Pedobacter sp. W3I1: one gene and its partner. The main gene of each other region encodes a partner of the protein of the gene in region 2 in a complex. Links are inferred from orthologs where the notes say so. Each region holds a gene or a part of one and is shown on either strand. Other genes may lie near its edges.

Region 1 (5,636 bases), 2.0 Mb from region 2 along the record:
ATGAATTGGATATCCAAAAGAAAACCTCAGCCATCGTACAATTGAATTTATGGAGCAATTTAATCCGATCTAACAACAGCACCTACAACAACAATGGCAATATTTTAAATACCGATCCTCTTTTTATTAATCGGGAACTGGAAAATTTTGAAGTATCGCCCAATAGCCTAGCCAGGAAAAAAGGAGCTGACTTAAGCACTGACCCGTATTTCTTTAATTATCTCCATAAAGATGCTAAAGGAGATGCAAGAATTTACCCCTCAACCTTAGGCAGTTACGAGAAATAACATATTTTTTTTATTTTCTCAAAACAAAACGGCGAGAATTTCCGTTTATATATTCGAGAGCGTTAATTTAGATGGTAAGGGTCGATATTTCTTCAAAGAATATCGGCCCTTTACTTTTTACCAAGATTTTAAGATTGCCACTCCATTTTTAGGCTTTTTTTTGAAGATCAATAACACTTTCATTCTTTTTTGAAAGTGAACTGTTGGTGCCTATGGCAGCCTGCAGCCCCGCTTTTCCTCCTGCCGTTTTAATTTATCGATAATTAAAAATATGTGGATCAAAACGGCATCCGTACAATCGGGCTTATTTAACAAAGCCGGTATTTAAATAGCGCAAAAAAAAGCAGCTACAAATGAATGCAGCTGCTTTATCTATTTGTTTTGTTGTAAAATTATTCTACAGTTACCGATTTAGCCAGGTTTCTGGGCTGGTCTACATTACAGCCCCTCATCACCGCAATATGGTATGATAATAACTGGAGTGGAATAGTTGCTAATAAAGGTAGGAAAGCCTCGTTTGCATCAGGAATTTCGATACAGTAATCTGCCATTTTCCTCACTTCGGTATCGCCTTGGGTTACAATCGCAATTACTTTTCCTTTTCTGGCTTTTACCTCCTGTATATTACTGATCACTTTTTCGTACGATGAGTTTTGTGTAGCAATAAAAACTACCGGCATTTCTTCATCAATTAAAGCGATAGGCCCGTGTTTCATTTCTGCCGCAGGATAACCTTCTGCATGGATATAAGAAATTTCCTTCAGTTTTAAGGCGCCTTCTAAAGCCACTGGAAAACCACTACCTCTACCTAAAAACAAGCAGTTAGTAGAATCTTTAATCTTTTCTGCTACCTCTTTAATCAGGTCGTTCGACTCCAGCGCTATCTGGATCTTTTCAGGGATATGATCCAATTCCGTTAAAAGCTCAATCAATTTTGAAGTGGTAATGGTTCCTTTTTGCTGCGCCATGTAAAAGGCCATCAAGGTTAAAACCGTTACCTGTGCAGTAAATGCTTTTGTAGACGCGACACCAATTTCTGGTCCGGCGTGCGTATAAACGCCGGCATGGGTTAAACGTGGGATGGATGCCCCGGCAACATTGCAAATTCCAAAAATAGTTGCTCCACGTTCTTTAGCCATCTCAATGGCAGCCATGGTATCGGCCGTTTCTCCAGATTGTGAAATGGCAATGACCACATCTTTTTCAGTAATGATCGGGTTTCTGTACCTGAACTCTGAAGCATACTCCACCTCAACAGGAATACGGGCATACTCTTCGATAAGGTATTCGCCAACCAAACCTGCGTGCCACGAGGTTCCGCAGGCTACAATAATAATCCGGTCTATATTTTTTAATTTCTCAGCAAATTCTTTGATCCCGCCAAGCTGAACTTTTCCTTCTTCAGGATAAATACGTCCACGCATACAATCCTTAATTGAGCGTGGCTGCTCATAAATCTCCTTCAACATAAAGTGATCAAAGCCGCCCTTCTCCAGCATCTCAAGCTTTAACTGTAACTCTTGAATTAACGGTGTTTGCACTACGTTATCCAATTGCTTAACCAAAAGGTCATCTTTGGTAATCAGGGCGATTTCACCATCCTTTAGATAAATTACGTTTTTGGTATATTCTATAATGGGTGTCGCATCAGAGGCAATAAAATATTCACCTGCGCCAACACCAATTACCATGGGACTACCTTTCCTTGCAACAATTAAACGATCCGGGTGTTCCCTATCCATAATCACGATGGCATAGGCACCGTTCACTTCCTGTAAAGCCAAACGAACAGCTTCTAAAAGATCAATCTGTTCAATTTCCTGGATTTCTTCAATCAGGTGTATCAAGACCTCTGTATCCGTGTCACTTTTAAATTCGTGCCCACGGCTGGTTAGTTCTTCCTTTAAGGTGGCGTAGTTTTCTATAATCCCATTATGGATAATAGAAAGCTTTTCGTTATTAGAAGTATGTGGGTGAGAGTTGCGATCAGAAGGTACACCATGTGTTGCCCATCGCGTGTGGCCCATTCCAATTGTACCCGACTTATCTTTAGCTTCGGCATATTCTTCTAAAACCGCTACCTTGCCGGCTTTTTTATAAATATGCTGACCACTATTATTCATCAGTGCTATACCAGCACTATCATACCCCCGGTACTCTAATCTTTTAAGACCTTTTAGTACAATTGGCCAGGCTTCTCTGTAGCCAATATAGCCTACTATTCCACACATAAGTTACATCATTTTATTGATCAAATATATAAAACAAACGTTTGTTTTACGGCATTAAGGCGAAAAACTTACTTTACAAAAAAAGCAGCTACAAATTAATGTAACTGCTCGTGCTATAGCAACCTAAGCAAGGTTGGTGTATAATTTTATTTATAAAGTGGGAAAGCACTTACCAACTTAATCACTTCAGCTTTTACACTATTTAAGTTAGCTTCATCTTCAGGATTCGTTAAAACCCGATCAATTAACTCTACAATCTTTTCCATTTCAGTCTCTTTTAAACCACGTGTCGTAATTGCAGCAGTACCTACACGGATACCTGAAGTTACAAATGGCGATTTATCATCGAAGGGAACCATATTTTTGTTCACTGTAATTTCGGCTTTCTCTAAAGCATTTTCAGCTACTTTACCAGTGATATTTTTATTTCGAAGGTCAATCAGCATCAAGTGATTATCCGTACCGCCAGAAATAATACCATACCCTTTAGCCACAAATGCTTTAGCCATGGCCTGTGCGTTAGCCGCAACTTGTTTAATATAAGTTCCATACTCCTCACTTAAAGCTTCGCCAAAAGCAATTGCTTTAGCCGCAATAATATGCTCTAAGGGGCCACCTTGCGTACCTGGGAAAACTGCCATATCAAGTAAATTGCTCATCAATCGGGTTTCGCCTTTTGGTGTTTTTAATCCCCATGGGTTCTCAAAATCCTGTCCCATCATAATCATACCCCCACGTGGGCCACGTAAAGTTTTGTGGGTAGTCGTAGTTACAATATGGCAATGTGGAAGTGGGTTGGCCAACAATCCTTTTGCAATTAAACCTGCCGGGTGAGAAATATCAGCTAAAACCAAAGCACCAATTTTATCAGCTACCGCACGGATAAATGCATAATCCCACTCGCGCGAATAAGCAGATGCACCACAGATAATTAATTTAGGTTTTTCAGTTAAGGCAACTTCTTCTAATTTTTTATAATCGATCAGGCCAGTTTCTCTTTCAACACCATAAAATAAAGGCTGGTATAATTTACCTGAAAAATTTACAGGCGAACCATGAGTTAGGTGACCTCCATGAGAAAGATCGAATCCTAATATCTTATCGCCTGGTTGCAAAACAGCAAGCATTACCGCTGCGTTAGCTTGTGCACCAGAGTGTGGCTGAACGTTTACCCACGCTGCACCAAACAATTCTTTTGCCCTATCGATAGCAATTTGCTCTATTACATCCACTACCTGGCAACCGCCATAGTAACGTTTTCCCGGTAAGCCTTCAGCATATTTATTGGTCAGTACCGATCCGGCAGCTTCCATTACCTGCTTGCTTACAAAGTTTTCTGATGCAATAAGCTCTAAACCATGCTCTTGTCGGTTTAACTCCTTATCAATAAGTTCAAAAATTTGGTTGTCGCGTGTCATCATTATATGAGGTTTGTATTTTTTTGGCAAAAGTAAGAATTTCAAATTTAATTTAGGCTGTATTAAGATAATGCTTTCACATTAAAGTTGTTAAAGCCGCTCCCAATGCTTATCTCTACGATTTGTTGCTGCAACATTTCTAAAATAGCCAGGAAATTATAAACGAAATGCACTTTATTCTCCGAATTTTTAAGCACTAAAGCAAAATCAATCTGTTTATTAATATCGAGCAAATTAGCAATAAAGTGTTTTTGTTGTTCAATGGTATATGGATATTGAACCACAGTATGTTTAACCTCTTCACTGCGCAGCTCATACTTCTGCATCGTCCGGTGGTAAACGGTTAAAAGTTTATACAGATCAAGCGATAAAAGCTCATCTTGATGCGTAGAGGATGCTGCTGCCAAAGTGAGATCGTATGTTATGTTACCCCTATGGTCTTGCTTCAAACGTTCCTCTTCAAAAACTTTCATTTCTTCGGCAGCAGATTTGAATTGTTTGTAGGCAATCAATCTGGCAATCAGGTCTTGTTCCGAGTTGATTTCATTTCCGGTTTCATCAACCTCAATCCTTGGTAAAAGCATTTTCGATTTAATGCGCATCAAAGTTGCGGCCACTAAAATAAATTCGCTGGCCACTTCTACATTTAAAGCAAGGAGCTGATGAATATAGGCCAAAAAGTCGTTGGTGATTTTCGAGATCTCCACATCCTGGATATTAAGTTCATCGCGTTCGATAAAGAACAGCAACAAATCGAAGGGGCCTTCGAATACCGGAAGTTTTATTTCAAAATTCTCTGCCTGCATGTGAAGAGACAAACATAACGAAAATTTTTAGTCCTGGACAATCCTAACCACTAAACCCTACCCCCAACCTCCATCCGCTAAGCCCTCAACGCCAACCGCTTAACCATCAAGAATAAAGCACCATTTTTCTCTTCTATATTAAAACAAATTTGCCTTACTTTGTATCTTGTTTTTTACCATAAATTTCGAATGCAAGTAAAAGCTGGCCCCCTATTATCTAAAATCAACTATCCCGCTGATTTAAAGCAATATAGCGAATCTGACTTAGAACAAATAAGCCAGGAATTACGACAGTACATTATTGATGTTGTCAGTGTAAATGGCGGCCATTTTGGTGCCAGTTTAGGCGTTGTTGAATTAACAGTTGCCTTACATTACGCATTAAATACCCCTTACGATAAATTGGTTTGGGATGTAGGCCATCAGGCATACGGGCATAAAATATTAACCGGCCGTAGAGATTTATTCCATACCAACCGTGTATACGGTGGCATTAGCGGATTCCCGAAGATTTCTGAAAGCGAATATGATACTTTTGGTGTAGGTCACTCTTCTACTTCCATTTCGGCTGCTTTGGGGATGGCAGTAGCCTCGCAATTAAAAGGCGAAACCGGTCGGCAACACGTTGCCGTTATTGGTGATGGTGCCATGACTGCAGGATTAGCATTTGAAGGCTTAAATCACGCAGGGATCGAAAATAGCAATGTGCTCGTAATCTTAAATGATAATTGCATGTCTATCGATCCGAATGTGGGGGCATTGAAAGAATATCTAACCAGCATCACCATTTCAAAATCGTACAACCGTTTTCGTGATGATATTTCTCATGTGCTGGCAGGATTATCTAAACTTGGCCCTAATGCACACAAATACGTTAAGAAAATAGAGAAAAGT
Region 2 (7,050 bases):
TTTAGCTGCCGATTTAAAGGACAAAAACATCCTCGATATGGGCTGCGGCACAGGTATCCTGGCTATTCTGGCTGCAAAACTAGGCGCTAAAAGTTTAATGGCTATCGATTATGATGATATCTGTTACGAAAGTACCATAGAAAATGCTGCCCTTAACCAGGTAGATAATTTAAAGGCACTTTGCGGGAGTAAAGAGGTGATTCCTAACGAAGAATATGATGTTATTTTTGCCAATATTAATAGAAATATCCTTTTAGATCAGATTCACCGTTATGCTGAAGTATTGAAAGCTGGGGGTAAAATTTTCTTCAGTGGATTTTATTTAGATCCTGATTTAGGAATGATTACCGCTGAATGTGCTAAATATGGCATCAAATACGTTGATCATAAACAAAATGGCGATTGGGTTGCGACCCAGTTTGAGAAAAAATAAGGATTGAATTTTGAATGTGTGAATGATAGAATAATTGAAATGAGTGAGTTTATTGGCTTATAATCATTTATACCAAGTCTCATTTCCTAATTCATTAATTCCCCATTCAATCATTCTCTAATTCAATCACTCAATAATTAATTTACATGCGCATACATTTTATTGCGATTGGTGGAAGTGCAATGCACAACCTGGCTATCGCCTTACATAAAAAAGGTTATCAGATTTCAGGCTCTGATGATGTGATTTTTGAACCTGCAAAATCCCGTTTAGATAAATATGGCCTGTTGCCTGCTGAAATGGGCTGGGATGAAAATCGCATTTCAAACGATTTAGATGCTGTAATTTTAGGCATGCATGCCCGGATCGATAATCCTGAATTGTTGAAAGCTCAAGAATTAGGTGTTAAAATCTATTCTTATCCTGAATACATTTACGAGCAAAGTAAAAATAAATTACGCGTAGTGATTGGTGGTAGTCATGGTAAAACAACGATTACCAGCATGATTTTGCATGTGCTGAATTACTATAAACGCGATTTCGATTATCTGGTTGGTGCACAGCTGGCTGGTTTCGAAACCATGGTGAAAGTTACGGAAGAAGCACCGGTAATAATTATAGAAGGAGATGAGTATTTGTCTTCTCCAATTGATAGGAGACCTAAATTTCATCTTTACAAGGCAAATGTTGCAGTAATTAGTGGCATTGCCTGGGATCACATCAATGTTTTTCCAACCTATGCCGATTATACTTTGCAGTTCGATAAGTTTATTGATACCATTGAATCTAACGGTATTTTAATTTATTGCAAGGCAGATGCTGATTTAAATGAAATCGTAACGCAGTCAAAAGCGAATGTTTCAAAGATTGCTTATGCTATTCCAGCACATGAAATTAGAAATGGAATTACTTATTTGCTTCCAGAAGAAACGGCTTTAAAAATATTCGGCGATCATAATCTGATGAATTTGAATGCAGCCAAATTGGTGTGCAAACAGTTAGATATTAGTGAAAAAGAATTTGATATAGCCATCTCTTCATTTACAGGAGCAGCTAAACGTTTAGAAGTAATATCAGCTGATGAATCTACAAACGTTTATAAAGATTTTGCGCATTCCCCGTCAAAACTGAAAGCCACTATCGATGCGGTTAAAGGACAGTTTGCCAACCGAAAACTGGTTGCTTGTATCGAATTGCATACTTTTAGCAGTTTGAACAAAGATTTCCTGAAAGAATATACAGGCGCTATGGATAAAGCCGATGAGGCAATTGTATTTATCGACATTAAATCTTTCGAACAAAAACGGATGGAACCTTTTTCAGAAGACGATGTTCAGCAGGCTTTTGCCAATCCAAAACTGAAGTTTTTTAATGATGCGGCAAAGCTGAAAGCTTATTTGTTGAGCTTAAATTACAAAGATGCCAATTTGTTGATGATGAGCTCTGGTAATTACGCAGGTTTCGATTTGCCTGAACTGGCGGCTTCTTTAGAGAAGTGAGACAGTAAAAGAGATTTGAGATGCTAGAAGTGAGATTTGAGAGGGATTCGCTCTCTGAAATCTTACCTTTCAGATCTCATATCTCAAATCGCATGTTTCAAATCTCTTAATGTCTCATATCTAGTATCTCATATCTAAAAAACTATGAAAAGCATCGGAGATCACATTAAGCAAAGCAGGCTGGCCTTAGGTTTAAGTCAAGCTGATGCGGCTAAAAAACTTAATATTTCTACTCCGGCTTTTTGTAAAATCGAGACAGGTCAAACCGATCTCAACATCTCCCGTTTACTGCAGATTTCCAAAACGTTTAAGGTTTCGGTAACAGAGCTGATCACTGGGCAATCAGCAACATCAGACTCGTCAGAAGACCTCATTGCGCTTAAAAAAGAACTGATCGAAAAGGAAGAAGAAATTAATAAACTCCGTAAAAAGGTTATCGATCTGTATGATAAGCTTGGAATATAAAATGCGGTTTATCTATTGTTTAGCCGACTAATTGTCATTATAAAAATATATTAAAGAATAAAGTTCATTTTTATTTAAAATAAATTGAATTTTATTCTAAATATTTATATTTTTATAGAATGGTAATCGAAAATAATATTAGCCTTGATCATATCGATCTGGCTATACTCAGACTTATGCAGGATAATGCCCGGATCTCGAATGTAGATTTAGCAAAGGCATTAGATCTGGTTCCCTCGGCTGTGTTGGAGCGGGTAAAAAAACTGGAAAAGAAAAATATAATTACCGGGTATAACGCCAAAATAAACCCCATTGCACTCGATTTAAAATTATTGGCTTTTATCTCGATGAAATCGTCTCAAAGTTTTAGCTGCAACGATACTGCAAATGAACTGGCAAAGATCCCTGATGTGCAGGAAGTGCACGTAATTGCAGGAGATGATTGTTTCCTGATTAAAGTGCGTACAGCAGATTCTGCCTCGCTAATGGCTTTACTGCGGGATGAATTTAGTAAGATTCCTAATATTCTATCGGTAAAAACCACGATTGTATTGGAGACAGTTAAAGAGCAACAAAAATTAGTAATCCCTGAAAAATAAGCATATGGCAAATTCAAATAAAACAGCATCTCCGGTAATGGTTTACCTGGCTTTCGCTATTGTATATATCGTTTGGGGTTCAACCTACTTTTTCATTCAAAAGGCCCTGGTCGGGTTTCCACCATTTATTTTAGGCGCATTCCGTTTTTCTGTTGCAGGTATTTTGATGTTAACTTGGTGTAAGGTTAAAGGAGAGGAGATTTTTAACCTAAAAACAATGAAAATTGCAGCAATAAGCGGCATTTTAATGTTAGGCTTAGGTAACGGAATCGTAATCTGGGTAGAGCAGTTTATCCCCAGCGGTTTAGTGGCTATAATGGTGGCCTCGGCAGCAATATGGTTCGTTATTTTAGATAAATCGCATTGGAAAGAAAATCTGAGTAACAAATATGTTGTGTCGGGTTTAGTGATTGGCTTTTTAGGTGTTGTGCTCTTATTTGGCGACCAGATCATGCAGGCGCTGGATAAACCGCAAAGCAATTTGCAAATTATAGGTATGGTATTACTCGTTTTTGGTCCAATAGCATGGGCTGGAGGATCACTTTATTCGAAATATCATCCCACTACAGGTAGCTCGGTTTCTGTAAACACAGGGTGGCAGATGTTGATGGCTAGTATAGCTTTTTTACCCGGAGGATTTTTCAAATCTGAGTTTAAATTGCTCGATTGGGGGAATATACCGCTTGATGCCTGGTTATCGATTATTTACCTTATTCTGTTTGGCTCAATTGCAGCATTTAGTGCTTATGTGTGGCTGCTTAAAGTACGTCCGGCTACGCAAGTGAGTACCTATGCTTATGTAAATCCGGTAGTCGCTGTTTTGCTAAGTTTAACTTTTACCAATGAAGTAATCGGACTTACGCAAGTAATCGGACTGGTGATTATTTTGGGAAGTGTGCTTTTAATTAACTTACCAAAATATAAAAATGCGTAGATTATTATAGTGGAATCGTCATTTCGACTGTAGTGCAACGGAATGGAGAAATCTTTAAGCACTATTAAAGATTTCTCCATTTCGCCACTGATGAAAAATTAGTAAGCTACAGTCGAAATGACGTTAAATAACTAAAATATCTTCCGCATAGTAAGGTGCTTTTTGCCAAACGTTGCACCTGTGGCCTTATGGATAGCGATCATTTGTTCATTAAAATCGCCTACCCAACTTAATTCGAGTTCTTTGTACTGGTTTTTAGGCAATACATATTCGCCTAAACGGATAAAAAGAACCGATTCTAAGCCGTGTTTTTGGAATTTAGGTTTAGTACCCATCACAATTGCCCTCATGCGGGTAACGCCTACCCAACGGCGGTAAGCAAACTTTAATTTTTCAATTAAACCAAGTTTCCCATCAAAGCCTTTAATCATTTGGTTAGCATCAGGGATTAACACCACAAAGGATGCTGGTTCGCCATTAAAGTATGCAAACTGGATCAGGTGTTCATCCATAATAGGTTCCATACTTTTAAAACTCTCTTCCAGGGTTTCTTTTTTTATAGGAACAAAGTTTTCAAAATCCTGCCAGCCATCATTGTATATTTCCATTAAATCAGTAATATATTTGCTGGAATTGGCTTTGCTGAAATATTCAAAAGTATAACCCGGTTTATTTCTTACCCAGTTGGCAATTTTTGTAAAGCGTTCAGGAAAAGGAATAGTAAGGTTAATGTGATTGGTTAATTGCTCATATTCGGTAACAAAACCATATTTTTCGAAAAATTTCTGATAGTATGGAAAGTTGTAGTTCATGCCAAAAGAAGGAGGGGTGAAGCCTTCAACCAATAGACCCCAGAAGCTATCGTTTTCGCCAAAATTAATTGGACCGTCCATCGCTTTCATTCCGTTTTCGGTTAACCAGTTTTTAGCCGTATCGAATAAAAGAAAGGCAGCTTTTTCATCATCAATACATTCAAAAAAACCCATACCACCTGTTGGTTGATCATAGTGGTACGCTTTTTTCTCATTGATAAAAGCTGCTACACGGCCAATCAGTTTTCCTGCATCGTCTTTTAAAACCCAGCGTGTACATTTTCCATGCGCAAAAAAGGTGTTTTTTTCGGGATTAAAAACATTTTCAACTTCACTATCCAACGGACAGATCCAGTTTTTGTCGTTTTTATATAGAATTTTGGGTGTGTCTAGAAAGTCTTTTTTTAATGATGAATTGCTTACTGATATAACTTGCATGGGCAGATTTTAAAATTAAAAAGCATCCTACCAAGCGGGCGGATGCTTTTTCAAATATATATTTTTTCAAATATTAATAGTCTTCGTCGTCATCGTCGAAATTATCGAAGTTGTCAAGATCATCTAATGGGATATCAAAATCATCATCGTCATCATCTAGCGGCTTCTTTTTTGTTGTTAGAATATCGTCATCTTCAAGATCATCATCTTCGTCTACCTGTTTCTTGGTAGTCGGCTTAGTTGGGAGTTTCTTTGGCGCTTTCATAACACAAAAATAAAAATTGCTTTTATAGTTTAAAAATACAAAAAAACTTTTTTTAATAACAATCTGGAAGCAAAGAAATTAATTTATTTATTCCACATTTTCTCCTACAGTATTTTCCTCCTTTACAATATCTTTTAATTGAGGAAGTTGGTTTAGGTTATTTAAGCCAAAATAATCCATAAATAATGTGCTGGTGCTATACAGAATAGGCCGGCCGGGAGTTTCTGCTTTTCCGTCGATACTGATTAGCTCTTTTTCCAACAGGCGTTGCACTGAATAATCCGAATTTACACCTCTTATCTGTTCAATTTCTAATTTAGTAATGGGCTGGCGGTAGGCAATAATTGCCAGCGTTTCCATAGCGGCCTGACTTAGCTTTTTCTTCGAGCGATGTAACTGAAGTTGGTTAACCGTTTCATGGTAATCTTTTTTAGTGAGAAACTGATAACCATTGTTTAAGAATACCAATTCGATGGCAAAATCATCATGGCTATATTTTTCCTTTATCTGTTCTATGCTTTCGAATACTTGTGCTTCGGTAAATTCTTCATTGAAAACAGCATTTAGGGCAAGTATAATTTCTTGTGTACCTATGCTTTGGCTGGAAGAAAATACAAGGGCTTCAATGTGCCTGGTGATGTTGTGATTGGGCATATACAAAAATAGAATTTTTGGGCATAAAAAAAGCGGTCTCGCTTTTAAAAACAAGACCGCTTTCAACACACAAATGAAACCTGAATTAAGATATAGTTTTAGGTTAGGTTATTAAATATCTATATCAATTCTATAAGAACGTCTTTGATAAACACTATCGTTTATTTCTAACACAAGTTTAAGGCTAAACATGGTTCGATCAAGATTCTATTTAGTGAGTGGTATTAATAATTGAGTAAACGGTAAATTTTCTATTTTAACGGTATAGAAATGGATACTGTTGTACCATTTGTGGTGTTTTGCCTTACGTTTAAGTGTATAGGTTTTGCTCCAATCTGACTTAAAAGGTGCAATCTTTCTTTGGTAAGCTGCATGCCTTTACTAATGTGTGTTTCCTTTTTATCCTTTAAAGAGTTGTCAATTCCAATCCCATCATCAATAATTTCGATGTTAAGATAGAATTCATCCTTCAGTTTAATGTTGATCAGAATTTCACCACCGGTTTCTTTTGGCATAATACCATGCCATATTGCATTTTCTACGTAAGGTTGCAACAACATAGATGGGATAAAGGTTTCTTCTTTATCAATTTCTTCATCGATGTTAAAAATATATTTTAATTTATCGCCAAAGCGGTTTTTCTCCAGTTTTAAATAAAGGTTTAAATATTCCAGTTCCTCTTCCAAAGAAATGTAACTTTTTGTACAGATCTCCAGGTTCTTTCTGATCAATCTGGCAAAGCCCGTTAAAACCTTATTTGCTGAAGCCGTATTTTGTGTATTGATATAATGCTGAATGGAGTTCATCACATTAAATACAAAGTGTGGATTCATCATCGCCTGCAAAGCCTGTTGCTCTAACATGAGTACTTTGTTCCTTAATAACAATTGTGCTTGCTCCTTATCTTTCTGCTTGCGGGTAATGTAAACAGCTACCTTGTAAAAGATATAA

What was found.
Region 1: scpB (region 2) and QF042_RS03270 share a complex: the UniProt entries of both Bacillus subtilis proteins name them as parts of the cohesin-like complex. The link is inferred for Pedobacter sp. W3I1 from one-to-one orthologs.

Annotation. Positions count from the first base shown.
Region 1 is NZ_JAUSXN010000001.1:751,512-757,147, reverse strand. What follows is about bases 2,871-5,636. They hold QF042_RS03270 (ScpA family protein), read right to left. Parts: upstream 4,743-5,636; coding sequence 3,999-4,742; downstream 2,871-3,998. Other genes in these bases: dxs (1-deoxy-D-xylulose-5-phosphate synthase), read left to right, coding at 4,932-5,636; glyA (serine hydroxymethyltransferase), read right to left, coding at 2,871-3,936. In the rest of the region: QF042_RS03285 (hypothetical protein), read left to right, coding at 1-287; glmS (glutamine--fructose-6-phosphate transaminase (isomerizing)), read right to left, coding at 680-2,518; more of glyA, read right to left, coding at 2,665-2,870. UniProt on the Bacillus subtilis protein: Participates in chromosomal partition during cell division. May act via the formation of a condensin-like complex containing Smc and ScpB that pull DNA away from mid-cell into both cell halves.
Region 2 is NZ_JAUSXN010000001.1:2,777,903-2,784,952, forward strand. What follows is about bases 4,317-7,050. They hold scpB (SMC-Scp complex subunit ScpB), read right to left. Parts: upstream 6,100-7,050; coding sequence 5,533-6,099; downstream 4,317-5,532. Other genes in these bases: QF042_RS11630 (GNAT family N-acetyltransferase), read right to left, coding at 4,317-5,180; QF042_RS11635 (hypothetical protein), read right to left, coding at 5,254-5,445; QF042_RS11645 (two-component regulator propeller domain-containing protein), read right to left, coding at 6,351-7,050. Also shown: prmA (50S ribosomal protein L11 methyltransferase), read left to right, coding at 1-433; murC (UDP-N-acetylmuramate--L-alanine ligase), read left to right, coding at 580-1,932; QF042_RS11615 (helix-turn-helix domain-containing protein), read left to right, coding at 2,077-2,397; QF042_RS11620 (Lrp/AsnC family transcriptional regulator), read left to right, coding at 2,517-2,996; QF042_RS11625 (EamA family transporter), read left to right, coding at 3,001-3,930; more of QF042_RS11630, read right to left, coding at 4,062-4,316. UniProt on the Bacillus subtilis protein: Participates in chromosomal partition during cell division. May act via the formation of a condensin-like complex containing Smc and ScpA that pull DNA away from mid-cell into both cell halves.